Regions from separate parts of the Aliiglaciecola sp. LCG003 genome, predicted to be linked through region 2. Evidence: predicted binding sites of a transcription regulator. Region 2 holds the regulator's gene; the other holds the start of a gene.

Region 1 (9,156 bases), 550 kb from region 2:
TTATCGGTTTAGCATCGTCATCGATAATCGTCTTTAATTTTGCTAAAAACGCCTTGTGCGTGCACCGTTTTTCTTTCGTGCTCATATCATGAACTTCTTGATAAATAGCCACTCCTCGGCCATTAAAAGCTACCGAAGCCCTTAGCAAAAAACAGCCTTTATGCGTATCTAAGTCAGACCAGTCAATCAGAATAATAGGGCGTGATGAAGCATTCGTATATTGCGTATAGATGGCTTGATAGATAGGTAATTGTTCATTAATAATGTGTTTATTAGACAACAAGCGGTCCGCTTGTTTAATGCGATGTTTTTCATATGCTGAAGATGAAATACCGCGTCCCATGCTGGTAACACTGGCTTTAGCTCCATTTAGCAAACTGCTCACACAACTCGTTAATGACGCTCGTCTAACTTTATGCATTTTGGGCGTGACAGCTCTAAGGAACTTCTTCAAAATAACAACTTCATTCATGGTATTGGTCTTTAGTGATGTTTGGCGATTGATCTGATCACCAAGTACCGTGAATGTTCCAAATTATTTTAAATTACTTCTCTGTTTATTTCGTGGGGATACCTCAGGGTCAGAGTAACTTGAATCTTTGGCATTAAAGGTCTAGTTCTCTAGCTATACGGTTGATGCTGTCGCCTAGTTAGCTATGCTAATGAGGTTCACTCAAGCAAAGGATTGCTGCTATGCCAAGACAACCTCGACTCAATCTAGTAGATGTACCTCAACATGTTGTTCAAAGAGGTAATAATCGGCAAGCCTGTTTCTACAGTGAGCAAGACTATTCAGTATATTTAGACAAACTGTACCTTTACGCGAAAAAATATTCTGTTGCCGTGCATGCATTTGTCCTGATGACGAATCATGTACATCTACTCCTGACACCAAGCACTCCCAAGGCAGTAAGTAAATTGATGCAGGGTATCGGAAGATTTTATGTACGCTACATTAATAAAACCTATCAGCGCACTGGGACTTTGTGGGAAGGACGATTCAAGTCAACCTTGATCGATAGTGAGCAATATTTTTTGCTGGTGAGTCGCTACATCGAAATGAATCCAGTCAGGGCTAGAATGGTTGACCACCCAGCGAGTTATCCATGGTCAAGCTTTCATAGCAATGGATTGGATAAAGACATCAAACTACTCACGCAACATCCATGTTATTTAGCCCTAGGACAAAATCAGTTAGAGAGAAAAAAAGCCTATCGAGCGTTGTTTTTAAATCACATTGCTGAATCTAACGTAGATGCAATTAGAAATGCCACTAATAAAGGAAAAGTGCTTGGGGACAGCCAATTTAAGCGAAAAGTAGAGCTGGAAACAGGTTTCTCACTTGCCCCAAAAGTGCATGGGGGAGACAGACGTTCTTGCAGATAAACTAAAGGTGCTGATAGCAAGTTACTCTGACCCTCTTGATCTTCTCTTGATCTTGGCGCTGTTGATATAAGTTAGAGCTTTTGATTTGCAATAAAATCCAATAATTCTTTTTTAGGCGGTTGACATATAGACGTCTATACGGCAAATTGAAGACATGAAAGCAATAATAATAATGAGCACCACCGGCATGATGATGATTACCAGCCCTTCGGGGACTGTCGCTGGCTAGTGCTTAAAGAAATTTAAAAAAAAGCCCGCGAAACCAGCGGGCTTTTTTGTTATTTAAAACTGATATTTTGTGATTGGCTGTCCATGAAAGAGGCGAATTTACAAACAAAAGCAACAAGAATAAGCGTGAAACAAGTTAATAGGAGCAACAAATGAAGGTGTTGAAATTCGGTGGCTCATCTCTGGCAGATGCGCAGCGCTACTTACGAGTTAAAGATATTAGTCTCGATAGTCACCAAGAAAACGGCGCTGCGGTAGTTCTGTCGGCTCCCAAAGGTGTTACCAATGCATTGTCATTGTTATGTGAACAAGCTACATCTGGTGAAGACTACGGAGAGTTGTATGCAAAGTTAGGAATGACCTTAAATGGTATTGCCGATGATCTTGCCAAGCAACTTCCCAATTATCGAACCGATAAGATCAACAGCTTTATTCAAAGCATTTTGCAGAACCTAAAGCAGCACCTAGACGGTATACGCCTGTTAGGCTGTGCTCCGGACCAAATAGTCGCCAAAATTCTCAGTATGGGCGAATATGTTAGTGTTAATTTGTTTAGTGAAATTCTCACCGCCCTAGGTCAGAAAAATATTATTATCGATCCGGTTCAGTATATTGTTGCTGAAGGGGATTACCTCGATAGCATTGCTGATGTAGCCGTAAGTAAGGCGCGTTTTGCTGAACTGCAATATAGTTCTGATGATGTACTCATCATGCCAGGTTTTGTGGCGGTAAATACAGAAGGGGAAAAAGTCACATTAGGGCGCAACGGCTCTGATTACTCCGCGGCTATTTTGGCTGCTTGTTTAGATGCAGATTGCTGTGAAATATGGACAGATGTGGATGGAGTCTACAATGCTGACCCAAATCAAGTTGAAGGTGCGGTTCTATTAGATAAGCTTACCTATCAAGAAGCGATGGAACTATCCTATTTTGGGGCCAAGGTTCTTCATCCCAAAACCATCGGACCTATCGCCCAACATCATATTCCTTGTTTGATTCGCAACACCCTTAATCCAGCCGCTCCGGGCACCTTAATTGGTAAAGAGTCCAGTGATATTTGGACCAGCGTGAAGGGTATTTCTCACCTTGATGACATGACAATGTTTAATGTGGCAGGTCCTGGCATGAAAGGCATGGTGGGCATGGCCAGTCGCGTCTTTGAAGTGATGTCCAATGCCAATATATCTATCAGCCTAATTACTCAGTCTTCATCGGAATACAGCATTAGTTTTTGTATCCATAGTAAAGATGCGGAACGAGCACAGAACTTGTTAGAAGATGCATTCGCATTAGAATTAAGTAATCATTTACTAGACCCTATCGAAGTCAGGCATGACTTAGCCATAGTTACCTTAGTGGGGGACGGCATGCGACATTCCAAAGGATTGGCCGCGAAATTTTTCAGTTCATTGGCTCAAGCACGAGTCAATAACGTGGCCATTGCACAAGGTTCTTCTGAACGCTCTATCTCTACAGTCATTGAAAAACATCGCGCTAAAGAAGCGGTGAAGGTAGTTCACCAGAATTTTTTCTCAAACTCCCACTCCATTGATGTTTTCCTGGTGGGGTGCGGTAACGTAGGAAAAGAATTATTACAGCAAATGGAACGCCAGCAGCATACGTTGATGGAAAGAGGCATCAGCTTAAAGGTTTACGGTATTGCCAATAGTAGAAAGCTGTTATTGCAAGCTGGTGGTATTGACTTGAAAAACGGTTGGTCTGGTCAACTTGCAGAATCAACAAAGCAATTTTCATTGATCACTATTACTGACTTTGTGCAGGAAAATAGCCTGGTCAACCCTGTCATAGTCGATTGTACCAGCAATGAATCTGTGGCAGCCCAATATGCAGAGTTTATGCTTGCAGGCTTTCATGTGGTGACGCCGAATAAGAAAGCCAATACCCGAGATATCGCCTTTTATAAAACCTTGCGGACCACCGCTCAGCAAACTAACCGCCAATTTTTATATGAAACTACTGTAGGGGCGGGGTTACCCGTTATAGATAACTTGCAGAAGTTGATTTATGCCGGCGATGAGCTAAAACGCTTCGAAGGTATTTTATCCGGTTCACTGTCATTTGTATTTGGCAAACTTGATGAAGGCCTGAGCATTTCACAAGCAACTACTATTGCCCGCGACAATGGTTTTACTGAGCCGGACCCTCGAGATGATCTCTCCGGTATGGACGTAGCACGTAAGCTATTAATTATGGCCCGAGAAGCAGATCTTGAATTAGAGTTAGATGACATCGAAATAGAATCTGTATTACCAGATTCATTTGATGCCAGCGGCTCGATTGAGCAATTTATGCAAAACCTGCCTAAGCTAGATGAGCACTATAAAACCCAAGTGTCTGCGGCCAAAGAAAAAGGTCAGGTGTTACGCTACGTGGGTGCCATCGAAAATGGTCAGTGTAAAGTGTCACTCAAAGCGGTAGATAGTAAGCATCCTCTCTATGCAGTCAAAGAGGGTGAGAATGCCCTTGCAATTCACAGTCATTATTATCAACCTATCCCTTATGTAATTAGAGGATATGGCGCGGGTGCAACAGTGACGGCTGCTGGTGTATTTGCTGATGTGCTGCGCACTATGCCTTGGAAACAGGATATCTAACTGATGAGTAAAATGTTGAAGGCCTACGCGCCAGCGTCAATAGGCAATGTCAGTCTCGGCTTTGACTTGCTCGGCGCGGCGTTGTCTCCCATTGATGGTTCTCCCTTAGGCGATGAAGTGGAAGTTAGCTCAAGCCAATCCTTTGAGTTACGAGTGAAAGGCCCATTTGCGCATAAGTTACCAGCCGACACCAATACCAATATTGTGGTGGATTGCTACAAGATGTTTGCTGAAAAACTCAAATCAAAAGGACAAAGGGCCCAACCTGTTGCCATGACCTTATACAAAAATTTGCCAATTGGCAGCGGCTTAGGCTCAAGTGCTAGCTCTATTGTGGCTGCATTACATGGCTTAAATGAGTTTTTCGACAGCGCATTTGAACAGCATGAGTTGCTGTTGATGATGGGCGAACTGGAAGGCCAGATCAGCGGCAGTGTGCACTATGATAATGTCGCACCATGCTTCGTAGGCGGACTAACCTTGATGAACAACGCCTCGAATCAAATAGCCCTTTCATTGCCGGTATTTGAAAACTGGTATTGGGTAGTGTGTTATTCCGGTATCAGTGTCTCCACTTCAGAGGCTCGTCGTATTTTGCCGAAGCAGATTAGTATCGCAGATACCATAACCTTTGGTCAGCAGTTGGCGGTTTTTGTTGATGCTTGCTACCGTAAAGATGAAAATCTCGCCGCTGCTGTAATGAAAGATGTGTTGGCTGAGCCTTATCGAAAATCACTATTGCCCCATTTCGGTCAAAGTCGAGATTTTGTGATGCAAAATGGTGGTCTGGCATTTGGTATTTCTGGATCCGGCCCTACTGTATTTGCGGTTTGCAATGATTTAAGCAAAGCTAAGACTATTCAACATTGGTTAAATGACAACTATATTCAAAATGACTCCGGATTTAGCCATATTTGTCGGATTGATTCGCAAGGGGCCCAGGCCTCTTAATTGCCGTTTCAATGTACGAAGCGGAAACATAAAATTAAGGTAATAAGTACGTGGAATTGTTCAATTTAAAAGATGACAGTGATAAAGCCAGTTTTGCCGAAGCTGTCAAGAAAGGGCTGGGTAAAAACCAAGGGTTATATTTCCCAAAACAGTTTCCCAAGTTTGAAAACATAGACGAATTACTTGCACTCCCTTTCGTAGCGCGCTCAGTCGAAATATTAAGTCGTCTCATTGGCGATGAATTGCCCAAGGCTGAAATCCAAGGGATAGTCGAGCGGGCGTTTACCTTTGAAGCACCCTTAGTCAAAGTGGCGGATAATATTTATAGTCTTGAGTTATTTCACGGGCCGACGTTAGCCTTCAAAGACTTTGGTGGGCGGTTTATGGCTCAGGTGTTATCGGTTATTGCCAAAGGCCAGCCGATTACCATATTAACCGCGACCTCCGGGGATACTGGTGCAGCGGTAGCGCATGCCTTCCATGGTATTGAAAATATCAATGTAGTGATTTTGTATCCTAAAGGCAAAATTAGCCTGTTACAGGAAAAGCTGTTTACGACCCTAGGTGACAATATTCATACCGTTGCCATAGAAGATGATTTTGATGCCTGTCAGCAATTGGTCAAATCAGCTTTTGATGATGAAGATGTGCGGGTTGGATTACATCTCAATTCTGCTAATTCAATTAACATCAGTCGTCTGCTTGCACAAGTTTGTTACTACTTTGAAGCCGTTTCTCAGCTCAGTGAAGCTCAAAGACAAGATCTAGTCATCTCTGTGCCAAGCGGTAACTTTGGCAATTTAACCGCAGGTATGATTGCAAAAGTCATGGGTTTACCGGTTAAGCACTTCATTGCTGCCACAAACTCAAATGACACTGTCCCTCGTTATTTGAAAACGGGAGAGTGGCAGCCCAAATCCACAGTGGCTACCTTGTCTAATGCGATGGATGTAAGTCAACCAAACAATTGGCCACGAATAGAGGCGATGATAGAGCAAGGGCTTATCGATAAGGCAATTTTAAGTGGTGATGCGGTAGATGAAGACTACACCCAAGTGGCTATGAAACAATTGGCAAATTTAGGCTACATTAGTGAGCCTCATGCGGCCATTGCCTACCGTTCGTTATCTCGTCATTTAGAGCCTGAACAGACGGGCATTTTCTTGGGTACAGCGCATCCGGCCAAGTTTAGAGAAAGTGTTGAAAATGTTTTAGGGCAGCCAATTAGCTTGCCGCAACCCTTGGCAGACTGCGCGGGCAAAGAGATATTATCCACTGAACTACCGAATGACTATGCACAATTAAAAGCTCATTTGTTTAGTATATTAAAAGGCTGACTGTGAGCGATTGGCAAACTGAATTAGCGGCTGAGCAGAATCAGCCGTATTTTCAACAACTGATGCAACGAGTGGAACGTGAACGTACAGAAGGGAAGGTTATCTTCCCTCCCGCTGATGCAGTGTTCAATGCTTTTGATTCGACACCTTTTGAGCAAGTAAAGGTAGTGATTATCGGCCAGGATCCCTATCACGGTTCAGGCCAGGCACATGGTTTGAGCTTTTCGGTGAAGAATGGCGTCAAGATCCCTCCGTCATTACGCAATATCTTTAAAGAATTGGAAACTGACATAGCGGGTTTTAGCACGCCAACCCATGGCAATCTCCAAGGTTGGGCGCAGCAGGGAGTGTTGTTGCTGAATACCGTGTTAACCGTCGAACAAGGTAAGGCTCATTCCCATGCAAGGTATGGCTGGGAAGACTTTACAGCCCATGTAATTCAGCGCCTTAGTCAACATAGGCAGAACTTAGTATTTATGCTGTGGGGAAGTCATGCCCAGAAAAAAGGGCAAATAATAGATCAGAAAAAACACCACATACTCACCGCGCCCCATCCTTCGCCATTATCTGCCCATCGTGGTTTTTTGGGTTGTCAGCATTTTTCCAAGACAAATCGGTTACTGCTGGCGCAGGGTGATACTCCAGTTGATTGGTCTTTAGCATAAAAAAGCCCCGACATTCGGGGCTTTAACGTTATTTATAAATTAGCTAGCTCTGCTTCCAAAGACATATCCATTTCTTCGAGTTCTTTTCTTAGCCGATAACGATCTTGTATCGCTTCTATTTCTCTCCACTTACGCTTTTTACTTTTTGTTTTAGATGGGCGGGATTCTGAGTCAATCATCGACATTAATTCATTTTTATCCACTTTACGTCTCCATTTTTTGTTTTTTGCGCAAATCAGGCTGACAATGAATTAGTATTTCCTAACTAATGGCATTGCCAAAACAGTATGTACCATAGGCCAAGCTAAAATAAAACAAATAGTTTTACTTTTTGTTAACAAATGGTGACGATTTGATGACAAATTAACTGATATCGAAGGAATTACCGCTATTTTGCCGATAATTTAAACAGCAGTATATAAAAGGCCGCCAGAAAAGGCGGCCCGAATTCAATGGTGCAGGAGAATTTTTAAACCCAATTATTGATTTGCTTGTCGAAATGCTTTAATAAGGTGGTTAGTCGAACTATCAAAATCTAGCGGGGCTTGAGTATTGACAAGTTTATCTAGCACTTGATTACCAAGTACTTTGCCTAATTCAACTCCCCATTGGTCAAATGAATTTACTCCCCATATAGCACCTTGTACGAAGACTTTATGTTCATACATTGCGACCAATGCACCTAGGGTTTTCGGATCTAACTGCTCAAACAAAAACGTATTGCTGGGTTTATTACCCGGCATGGTTTTATGAGTAGCTAGTGATCTTTGAGTGTCTTCATCTAGACCTTGGTCAGCTAGGTCGGCAAAACATTCATCGAAAGTTTTACCTTGCATCAATGCTTGTGTTTGACCGAAACAGTTAGATGCTAACATGGCATGATGGGTGTCATTCTGATTGTGCACATTTAATGGCAACATAAAATCTGCTGGAATAAGCAGTTTGCCCTGATGGATCAGCTGGTGGAATGAATGTTGACCATTGGTGCCTTCACTACCCCAAATAACGGGCCCAGTGGCATAGTCAATTTGATCGTCCGCATTGGCAACAGATTTACCATTACTTTCCATATCCAATTGCTGAACATAGGCAGGAAACCCGCGCAAATAATGGTAGTAGGGCAACAGCACATGGCTTTGGGCCCCGTGAAAGTTTGTGTACCACACGCCTAACAAGCCTAATAACATTGGCAAGTTTTGTTCAATTGGGGCCTGCTGAAAATGTTCATCCATCTCGAATGCACCTTCAAGCACGGCACGGTAATTGTCATATCCTACAGTCAAAGCAATGGGGAGTCCTATTGCCGACCAAAGGGAATAACGACCTCCTACCCAGTCCCACATAGGGAAGATGTTGTTCTCATCCATGCCAAAGTTAACGGCTGCTTTCACATTGGAAGAGACGGCTACGAAATGTTTGGCTATATCCTGTTGAGTTCCGCCTTGCTCTAAAAACCACTGTTTTGTGGTTAACGTATTTTGCAACGTTTCTTGAGTAGTAAAGGATTTTGACGACATCACAACTAAGGTTTCACTGTGGTCAAGTTTGGCTAGCACATCTTGAATATGGCAGCCGTCTACGTTAGCCACATAATGCACATTGATACCTTTGTGCCAATACGGCTTTAGGGCTTCAGACATGATTTTAGGGCCCAGAAATGAGCCACCAATACCTATGCTTACGATGTGTCTGATTTCTTTACCGGTATAGCCTTTATGTGCCCCAGAGTGAATCGAGGCGACGAAGCCTTTGAGCTTTTCTTGGGTGGCTAATACTTCGGGCATAACATCTTTACCATCAACCAATACAGGTTTGCCGGAAAAGTTACGTAGTGCAGTATGTAAAACTGCACGCTGTTCCGTATTGTTAATGATTTTTCCATCAAACATAGCGTCGCGCTTTTGCCCTACTTGCATGGTATCAGCCAGGTCAAACAAGGCTGTCAATATACCTTCATTGATGAGGTTCTTGGAA
Region 2 (9,156 bases):
AAGGTATAGAAATGGAAGTCTCGAATTCCCTCTTTAGCCAAAACCTTGACCATATCCATGGCAATACTGGCGCCTAATAGATTTCGTGTTGTTTGATCTTCTTGGTCAAGCCCATCATACATTTTGTGTAACCAACTGGGCACATGTACGTTTGTGAAGCCGGCAAAGCGTTGTAATGTTTGATAATTGGTGACCGGTAAAATGCCGGGAACTATGTCTAGGTCTATGCCTGTCGCTGCCGCTCGGTCGCGAAATCGTAAAAATACTTCGGCATCAAAAAAGAACTGACTAATTGCCTGAGTCGCACCGGCCTCCGCTTTACGTTTCAGGTTGAGTAAATCAAATTGCGCATTGGGCGCCTCAGGGTGTTTTTCAGGGTAAGCGGCTACTGATACATCAAAATCAGCCACGTCTTTTAGCAGAGCAACTAAATCGGCAGCGTACATATCTGTTTTGGTCATGCCCTGAGGTAAATCCCCCCGCAAGGCTACAATTCTGCGAATACCACTATCCCAATAGTCTTGTGCGATTTGCACTAGTTCTTCGCGACTGGCGTCTACACAGGTCAAATGAGGTACGGCGGCCACACCGGTTTCCGCCTGAATACGTTTGACCACATCATGAGTCCGATCTCGTTCACCACTATTCGCACCATAGGTAACTGACATATATGCGGGCTTTAGCGGCGCTAGACGGTTAACCGATTTCCACAGGGTTTGTTCCATTTTCTCTGTCTTGGGAGGGAAAAATTCAAAAGACACATTTATTCCACTTAATTCAGCCATTGTCTGGTTAAGCGATTCAATACCCTGGGCGTAAGACACCATGTAACACTCCAAAATTCAATATAGTAAACAATTAGCCGTTTAGACGTCTAAACTAAACTGAGTTGGCTAAGCCGTCAAGATGTTTAGACATCTAACTGACTTACGGTTAGAATTTCCGTTTATAAGAAAGATTAAAAAGAGCATCAACATGGCAGAGTGGAACGGAAAATACATACATCCCTACGCTGAACACGGTAAAAAGAGTGAGTTGGTAAAGAAAGTCACGGTCTCAATTCCACTCAAAGTGTTAAAAGTATTGACGGATGAACGCACTCGTCGTCAAGTCAACAACTTACGGCATGCAACCAATTCAGAATTATTGTGCGAGGCATTTTTGCACGCATTTAATGGCCAACCCTTGCCCGATGATGATGATCTACGCAAAGATAACCCAAATAGAATTCCAAAAGTAGCCCGTGAACTGATGGAATCAATGGGTTTGGAGATTAAAGACAGTGAGGAATAAGCTGTAAAAGGATGTTTGTCGCACACGCTCCTGCTTATAAGGGCAATCAACAAGATTCAGAGCACTGCACCATAGTCTCATAGCACCACACCCCAAAGTGGTGCAAAAACTAGTCTTATCTCGGGTAGACTTTAGCCCGAGTTGAGATTATTGAGTATTTTCAAGCTTAACTTCATACTTTGGTCATTTTAGTCCCATACTATTATCTGGCAAGTACTTTGCATTTTATATGTAGCGAGTACCCGGACTATATTTAAGGATTATTTAAATGAGCAAAACGCCACGCATTCCCCGTAACACCATGAATGATTACAGTAACGAGTGGGCGCAAAAACGCAGAGAGTATCTCACTCAACAGACCGGCACTGAATTACCTCACACAGGCCACTACTCCATCGACCCCGCAGCCCTGCCTGGCAATATTGAAAACTTTATTGGCGTGGTACAAATGCCTGTAGGTATTGCAGGTCCAATTCAGGTCAATGGTGAATACGCCAATGGTTTATTTCATGTGCCATTGGCAACCACAGAAGGTACCTTGGTAGCCAGCTATAGCCGTGGTATGCGGGTGGTCAATGAGTGTGGTGGGGTGAATACCACAGTGGTTGAACAATTTATGCAACGAGCCCCAGCGTTTATTTTTGACAATGCTAGACAGGCGAGAGACTTTGGCGCTTGGGTAGTTGAGAATTTTCAAAAAATTAAGCAAGCTGCTGAAACCACTACCAGCATCGGCAAGCTAGACCACATCATGCAGTGGTCAGTATCTAAAACACGTTACTTGCGGTTTAACTACACAACCGGTGATGCCGCAGGACAGAACATGGTGGGTAAGGCCACCTTGGCAGCTTGCGAATGGATTTGCGCGAACTACCCAGGTGGTTGTCAGTACTTACTATCTGGCAATATGGACACGGATAAAAAACACTCTCATTTAAATATGCTGCACACCCGGGGTAAACGAGTAATAGCTGAAATTGTCCTCAAAAAAGAAGTGCTTAAAAAAATAATGAAGGTGGATACCAAGATGCTAGCTAAGGCAACTGTGTTGGCCAACACGGGGGCGTTAATGGCGGGCGCTGCGTACAATGGTCCCCATTCAGCTAATGGGATTGCTTCTATATTTATTGCAACGGGTCAAGATGAAGCCAATGTTGTAGAGTCCCATGCCGGGTTACTTTCCCACGAATTATTGGACAACGGTGACTTTTACTTATCGATTACTTTGCCATCTTTGATAGTGGCGACGTATGGCGGTGGAACCGGATTACCAACTCAAAAGGAATGTCTAGAACTAATGGACTGTTACGGTAAAGGCAAAGCTAACAAGTTAGCTGAAATCGTTGCTGCCACCGTGTTGGCCGGCGATATTTCGCTTGCTTGTGCTGTGATTGGTGGGCATTGGGTCAGCAGTCATGACAAGCTTGGGCGCAATCGAGACTAATGCAAAGTTGTTGTGTGGTAAAAGCTGCTTGGTAGGGCGAGTCTTACACCCTGCCAGCAACTATTGAACCGTCATAACTTGTCTAAATAATTAGCCGGTAAGCGGTCTAGCCGTGCAACGCCAGAGGCAATCGCTGCTTGTGCTACAGCAGTCGCGACTCGCTTGCAAAGTCTCGGATCCATAGGTTTGGGAATGATGTATTTGCGGCCAAACTCCAAAGCATCGATTTGACTTGCAGCCAAGACCTCTTGCGGGACGAGTTCTTTGGCGATGGCACGAATAGCTTCTACAGCTGCAACTTTCATCTCATCATTTATGGTTGAGGCTCTGACATCAAGGGCACCACGGAAAATAAATGGGAAACATAAGACATTATTAACCTGATTAGGATAATCAGAACGGCCAGTCGCCATTATCAAGTCATCACGCACTTGATGGGCCAACTCTGGTTTTATTTCCGGATCTGGATTTGAACAAGCAAACACTACCGGATTATCGTTCATTAGTTTCAGTGTTTCAGGGGGCAGTACATCTGGTCCAGACACGCCGACGAATACATCCGCATCTTCCATTACATCCTCTAAAGTACGTTTGTCGGTATTATTGGCAAACAATAATTTGTGTGGAGTCAGATCGTCTCTTCGGGTATGGATCACACCTTTACGGTCTAGCATATAAATACGCTCTCTTTGCGCGCCACACTTAATCAATAATTCCATACAGGCAACGGCTGCAGCGCCAGCGCCCATGCACACGATAGTCACGTCGTGAATAACCTTACCTTGGATTTCCAGCGCATTAAGCATACCCGCAGCGGTCACAATGGCGGTACCGTGTTGGTCATCATGAAACACTGGGATGGAGCAACGCTTGATCAGCTCTTGTTCTATCTCGAAGCACTCCGGAGCTTTGATGTCTTCAAGATTAATTCCTCCGAATGTATCAGCAATGTTAGCAACCGTATTGATGAACTCTTCGGTTGTACGGTGCTTCACTTCGATATCAATGGAATCAATGCCAGCAAAGCGCTTGAACAATAACGCTTTTCCTTCCATGACAGGTTTGGATGCTAAAGGCCCTAAATTACCTAAGCCAAGAATGGCAGTGCCATTGGTGATGACAGCCACTAAGTTGCCTTTGCCGGTATAGGTGTATGCGGCATTAGGGTCAGCAGCAATTTCTCTGACGGGTTCCGCAACACCAGGACTGTACGCCAAGGCCAAATCGGTGACACTTTCCGCTGGCTTGGTAAGCTCTACACTGATTTTTCCCGGAACGGGTTTAGCATGATAATCCAACGCTTTTTGACGAAAATCAGACATACGTGTCTTATTCCTTAATTTGTAGGGTGAGTATGTTGTTTTTTTGTTAGTGGTTTATTGTTTTTATTTTGGCCACTGCAGGCAAATGTAACATAGGCTTAGGCCGAAGACATATCAGACAAGAGAATAAATAACATTCACCAAACGCATGTTTATCTGCCATCTTATTCAAAGTACTGATATTCAACAGTAAACAAACACTGGATGCTGTGGGCAATAATGTCAGTTTAGCTGTTTTTTAGTGTGCTGGATGGCAGAATGAGGCTGTGATTATTTAATATTTAGCAGGTATAAAAAAAGGCGCATAATGCGCCTTTTTAACAATAGATTGACTGGACTTACTTCTTGCCCAATGCACCAAAACGTTTCTTGAACTTGTCAACACGACCACCGGTGTCAACGTTACGTTGCTTACCAGTGTAGAATGGGTGACAGGCTGAGCATACGTCAAGGTTGATGTCTTTACCTAAAGTTGAACGAACAACAATTTTATTGCCACAAGAGCAAGTTGCTGTCATTTCATTGTATTCTGGATGAATATCTTGTTTCATATGGATTACCTCATTTCTGGGCCGTATCGCTATACAGCCCGAAGCTGCACACCATACGCAAATTAAATTAAATAGCGGCTTGCCGCAAAGAGGCGCGCATATTAATGTAAAGAGCGAGACGGATCAAGGAGTTTTGCTTGATTGTTAACCAAAACCATTGCTTTGATATATAAAAATAGCCGGAATAGCCAAATTTAAACCATGCCGATTTATCAAGTTGCCCTAGCGTTACCCAAACGACAACTTTTCGATTACCTGAGTGATCAAACTGATATTCAAGTAGGATGCCGCGTGCGTGTTTCTTTTGGACCACGTTCGATGGTCGGAATAGTGACCGGAACTGTCGCTAGTTCGCCGCATTTTGCCAAGTTAAAAGCTATCTCACAGTTACTTGATCAGCATCCGGTATTGGACGAGTCATTATTATCTCTGTGTCATTGGATGGCGCAATACTACCATCATCCCATTGGTGAGGTGCTGCATGCTGCCTTACCAGTTGCTTTGCGCAAAGGTGAGTCAGACCAACCAAAACCAATTGACTATTTGCGTCTATTAGATGAAAGCCAACTGGAGGTGCCAGAGGCTATTAAGCGCGCCAAAAAACAAGTCCATTTGTTTCATGCCCTCCAAGAGGGGCCGCAATCCTTGACCGGACTTAAGCAACACTTCAGCGATAGTGTGATCAAGGGCTTGGTTGATAGGGAGATTGCCAAAATAGAACCTATCGCGGCTGAGATACAGACAAATTTGTGGCTCAAACTTGAGGTTGGGGACAAGCCTACACCCAATGTGGAACAAGCACTAGCAATCACTGCGATTACCCAAACTTTGGGACGTTATGCCTGCTTTCTACTCGAGGGTATTACTGGAAGTGGTAAAACAGAAGTTTACCTACAAAGTATTGAAGAGGTGCTATTAAACAAGCAACAGGTTCTGATATTAGTTCCTGAAATTGGTTTAACCCCCCAAACGGTCAAGCGTTTTGAAAAGCGTTTTGGCCTGGAAGTCGGGGTCTTGCATTCAGGGCTCAGTGACAATGAACGTTTAGTGGTGTGGCAAAAAAGCCGACGGGGTGAAGTGGCTATTGTGATCGGCACCCGCTCCGCTATTTTCACGCCTATGCTCAATCCCGGCATGATCATCGTAGATGAAGAGCACGATTCATCATACAAGCAACAAGATGGCTTGCGTTATAACGCGCGGGATTTAGCCGTACTAAGAGCAAAAGCGCATAATGTCCCACTGGTGTTGGGATCCGCCACTCCTTGCTTGGAAACATTGAACAATGCCCTCACCAATAAATATCAGCATTTGCAACTGATTAGGCGGGCCGGCAATGCGTTGCAAGCAAAGCAAAATGTATTGGATATTACTAACCAGCCTTTGGTTGCTGGCTTAGCTCAGGGCATGCTGCAGAGGATGGAGCAACACCTCAATGCGGGCAGCCAAATCATGTTATTTGTGAATAGACGGGGCTATGCCCCTGCTTTGTTGTGCCATCATTGTGGTCATATTGAAGAGTGTAAGCGCTGTAACAAGCCTTATACGGTGCACAAAGCATTACATAAAATACAGTGTCACCACTGTGGCTCCGCCCGCTCTTTGCCTTCTTCTTGTCAATCGTGCGGCCATCATGAGTTGGTTACCCATGGCGTCGGCACCGAGCAGTTAGAGCAAAGTCTTAAAAAGCGCTTTGCGCAATTTAGTTCAGTCCGAATAGACAGTGATAGTGTGCGCGGTAAAACCAAATTGAATGATTTACTGGAAGAAATCAATCGAGGCACCCATCATATTTTGATTGGTACCCAAATCCTCTCCAAAGGACACCATTTCCCTAATGTGACCTTGGTGGTGATCCTCGATGCAGACGGAGCCTTATTTAGCGCCGATTATCGTGCCCCAGAGCATCTAGCCCAACTTATCACCCAACTCTCCGGCCGCGCTGGCCGAGCGGAAAAACCCGGGGAGATGTGGCTGCAAACCCATCAGCCAGGACATCCACTGCTGCAAGACTTAATTCACAACGGCTATGGACATTTTGCCCGTCATGCCTTGTTAGAACGTAAACACGCTGGACTACCACCATTTTGTTTTCATACACTGTTTCGAGCCGAAGCCAGTCACATTGAGTTGGCCTTCGAATTTTTGTCCCAAGTGGGGTTAATGCTGACCTGCCTAGGGGTCAAAGTTATCGGCCCAATTCCTGCCATTATGGAAAAGCGTCAGGGCCGCTATCGTATGCAGCTGTTGCTGCAAGCCAATAGCCGTTCGTTGTTAAATAAAGTCATCGCCAGTCAAGTTAATCAGATTGAGTCTTTACCTATCACGCGCAAAGTACGGTGGTCGATTGATGTCGACCCGCAAGACTTCATGTGAGATGAAATAGGCCAGCGAGGTGAACCCCCAGTTGTGTGACTCAAGTGTCAATTGCCATATCAATAAACAAGCCGCCTATGCACTTTTCATCTTGGTTTCCATAGCCTATTCGCGTTACTATTTGGCTTAACTACAATCCTGATGTCAGATAGCATCAGGTCTTAAATGTTAAACGGTTTGACATAACTTCGCACCTCAGCAGTTTGGGTAAAAAAGCAATAACATGGCTCACAAAGATTTTGTAAAACGCGGCCAAGTGCCGAAAAAAAAACCTCAATCGAAAAACGCCCCAGCGCAGGTGAAATTGCCTTGGATACGTATTGTAGTGACCGTCTTATTGGTGGTGGGATTTGTATATTTTTTATGGTCAATAAGTCGCACAGATGTTGAAATCTCTGTGCCTGAGGCTGTCGAATCAGCGACTCCTGCCACAGAGCAAGCCACCAGCACAGATGATATAGAGCCGTTACCAGACATGCCTATTGAACGTTACAGTTACCCTGAAGAATTAAAGCATGGCAATGTCGAAATTGACCGCAAAGAGCAACAAAAGTCTGAGCGTCCCTACCTTATGCAGTGTGGTTCGTTTCGCAAGCAAACTCAAGCAGATGAAATGCGCGCTAAACTGGCCATGCAAGGCCTCGAATCTCAAGTGAGACGCAGTGAAGGTAAGAATGGTCTGTGGTATCGGGTGGTCTTAGGACCTTATGACTATAAACGTGATGCCGAGGCTGATCGCCATATTATCCAAAAAGTTGGTATCGGAAGCTGTCAAATCTGGTATTGGGATCTATAACAATACTGACTATGTTTTGTCCCAAGCCGATTAAAAGCTTGAAAATTTCGCGCCACTCCCCACATATACTTCATTGAAGTGCCAGCGACCCAGTTCTAGGGTGCTGGCTTACCCTATCGAGATCAAGGAGTCGCAGTGACTACAATTGTATCAGTACGTCGCAATAATCAGGTTGTCATCGCTGGAGATGGCCAAGTTTCATTGGGCAATACCGTTATGAAAGGTAATGCTCGTAAAGTACGTAGGCTATACAACAATAAAGTAATTGCCGGTTTTGCTGGTGGCACAGCTGACGCCTTTACGCTATTCGAACGCTTCGAAAGTAAACTCGAAATGCACCAAGGGCATCTAACAAAAGCCGCAGTTGAGCTAGCCAAAGATTGGCGCACCGACCGGATGCTCAGAAAATTAGAAGCATTACTGGCGGTGGCAGACCACACAGCCTCATTCATAATTACCGGAAATGGCGATGTGGTGCAGCCAGAACAAGATCTTATTGCCATTGGTTCCGGCGGTCCTTATGCACAAGCTGCCGCAACCGCTTTGTTAGCAAATACCGATTTGTCTGCTAAAGAGATAGCTGAAAAAAGCCTGAGCATCGCGGGCGATATCTGTGTGTTTACCAATCACAGCCAAACGATCGAAACACTCGAATACTAATTTTAATCGATAGTTGCATCACCGAATTATCGATAAACATGAAACAAGGTTGAGCCTATGTCAGATATGACCCCAAGAGAAATTGTCCACGAATTGGATAAACACATTATTGGCCAGCAAGATGCTAAACGTGCCGTATCTATAGCATTACGAAATCGCTGGCGCAGAATGCAATTACAGCCTGAGTTGCGTCAGGAAGTTACGCCAAAAAATATTTTAATGATCGGTCCTACAGGTGTGGGGAAAACCGAAATTGCCCGTCGTTTAGCCAAGCTTGCCAATGCGCCTTTTATAAAAGTCGAAGCGACAAAGTTCACTGAAGTGGGCTATGTGGGCAAAGAAGTTGAAACCATTATTCGTGATTTGGCTGACATCTCAGTTAAAATGACCAAAGAACAAGAGACTCAAAAGGTTAAATATCGTGCCGAGGAAGCGGCCGAAGAACGTATCCTTGATGCTTTGTTGCCACCTCCAGAAAATGCTTGGGGTGAAAAAGAGAAAGTTGAAGATAAAGGGACTCGCCAAGCATTCCGTAAGAAATTACGCGAAGGTCAGTTGGATGACAAAGAAATCGAAATCGATGTGGCATTACCTCAGGTTGGTGTAGAAATTATGGCTCCTCCTGGGATGGAAGAGATGACTAACCAGCTTCAGGGGATGTTTCAGAATCTGTCGGGTTCACAGAAAAAGAAGAAAAAGCTTAAAATCAAAGAA

What was found. Region 2 encodes MetJ, which represses methionine synthesis genes. Its sites were predicted from a motif close to TAGACGTCTAGACGTCTA; they were not measured.
Region 1: the regulator MetJ is predicted to act here: its motif matches at 1,514-1,531, upstream of thrA (bifunctional aspartate kinase/homoserine dehydrogenase I).

What each region holds. Positions count from the first base shown of each region.
Region 1 is NZ_CP128185.1:3,487,230-3,496,385, reverse strand. It holds gene QR722_RS15240 (IS4 family transposase) at 1-472, opposite strand, end outside; gene QR722_RS15235 (transposase) at 694-1,386, shown strand; gene thrA (bifunctional aspartate kinase/homoserine dehydrogenase I) at 1,767-4,229, shown strand; gene thrB (homoserine kinase) at 4,233-5,180, shown strand; gene thrC (threonine synthase) at 5,231-6,517, shown strand; gene ung (uracil-DNA glycosylase) at 6,514-7,182, shown strand; gene QR722_RS15210 (DUF3545 family protein) at 7,215-7,385, opposite strand; gene pgi (glucose-6-phosphate isomerase) at 7,662-9,156, opposite strand, start outside.
Region 2 is NZ_CP128185.1:4,032,655-4,041,810, reverse strand. It holds gene metF (methylenetetrahydrofolate reductase) at 1-827, opposite strand, end outside; gene metJ (met regulon transcriptional regulator MetJ) at 976-1,293, shown strand; gene QR722_RS17615 (hydroxymethylglutaryl-CoA reductase) at 1,562-2,737, shown strand; gene QR722_RS17610 (malic enzyme-like NAD(P)-binding protein) at 2,809-4,059, opposite strand; gene rpmE (50S ribosomal protein L31) at 4,398-4,610, opposite strand; gene priA (primosomal protein N') at 4,812-6,986, shown strand; gene QR722_RS17595 (SPOR domain-containing protein) at 7,210-7,782, shown strand; gene hslV (ATP-dependent protease subunit HslV) at 7,918-8,442, shown strand; gene hslU (ATP-dependent protease ATPase subunit HslU) at 8,500-9,156, shown strand, end outside.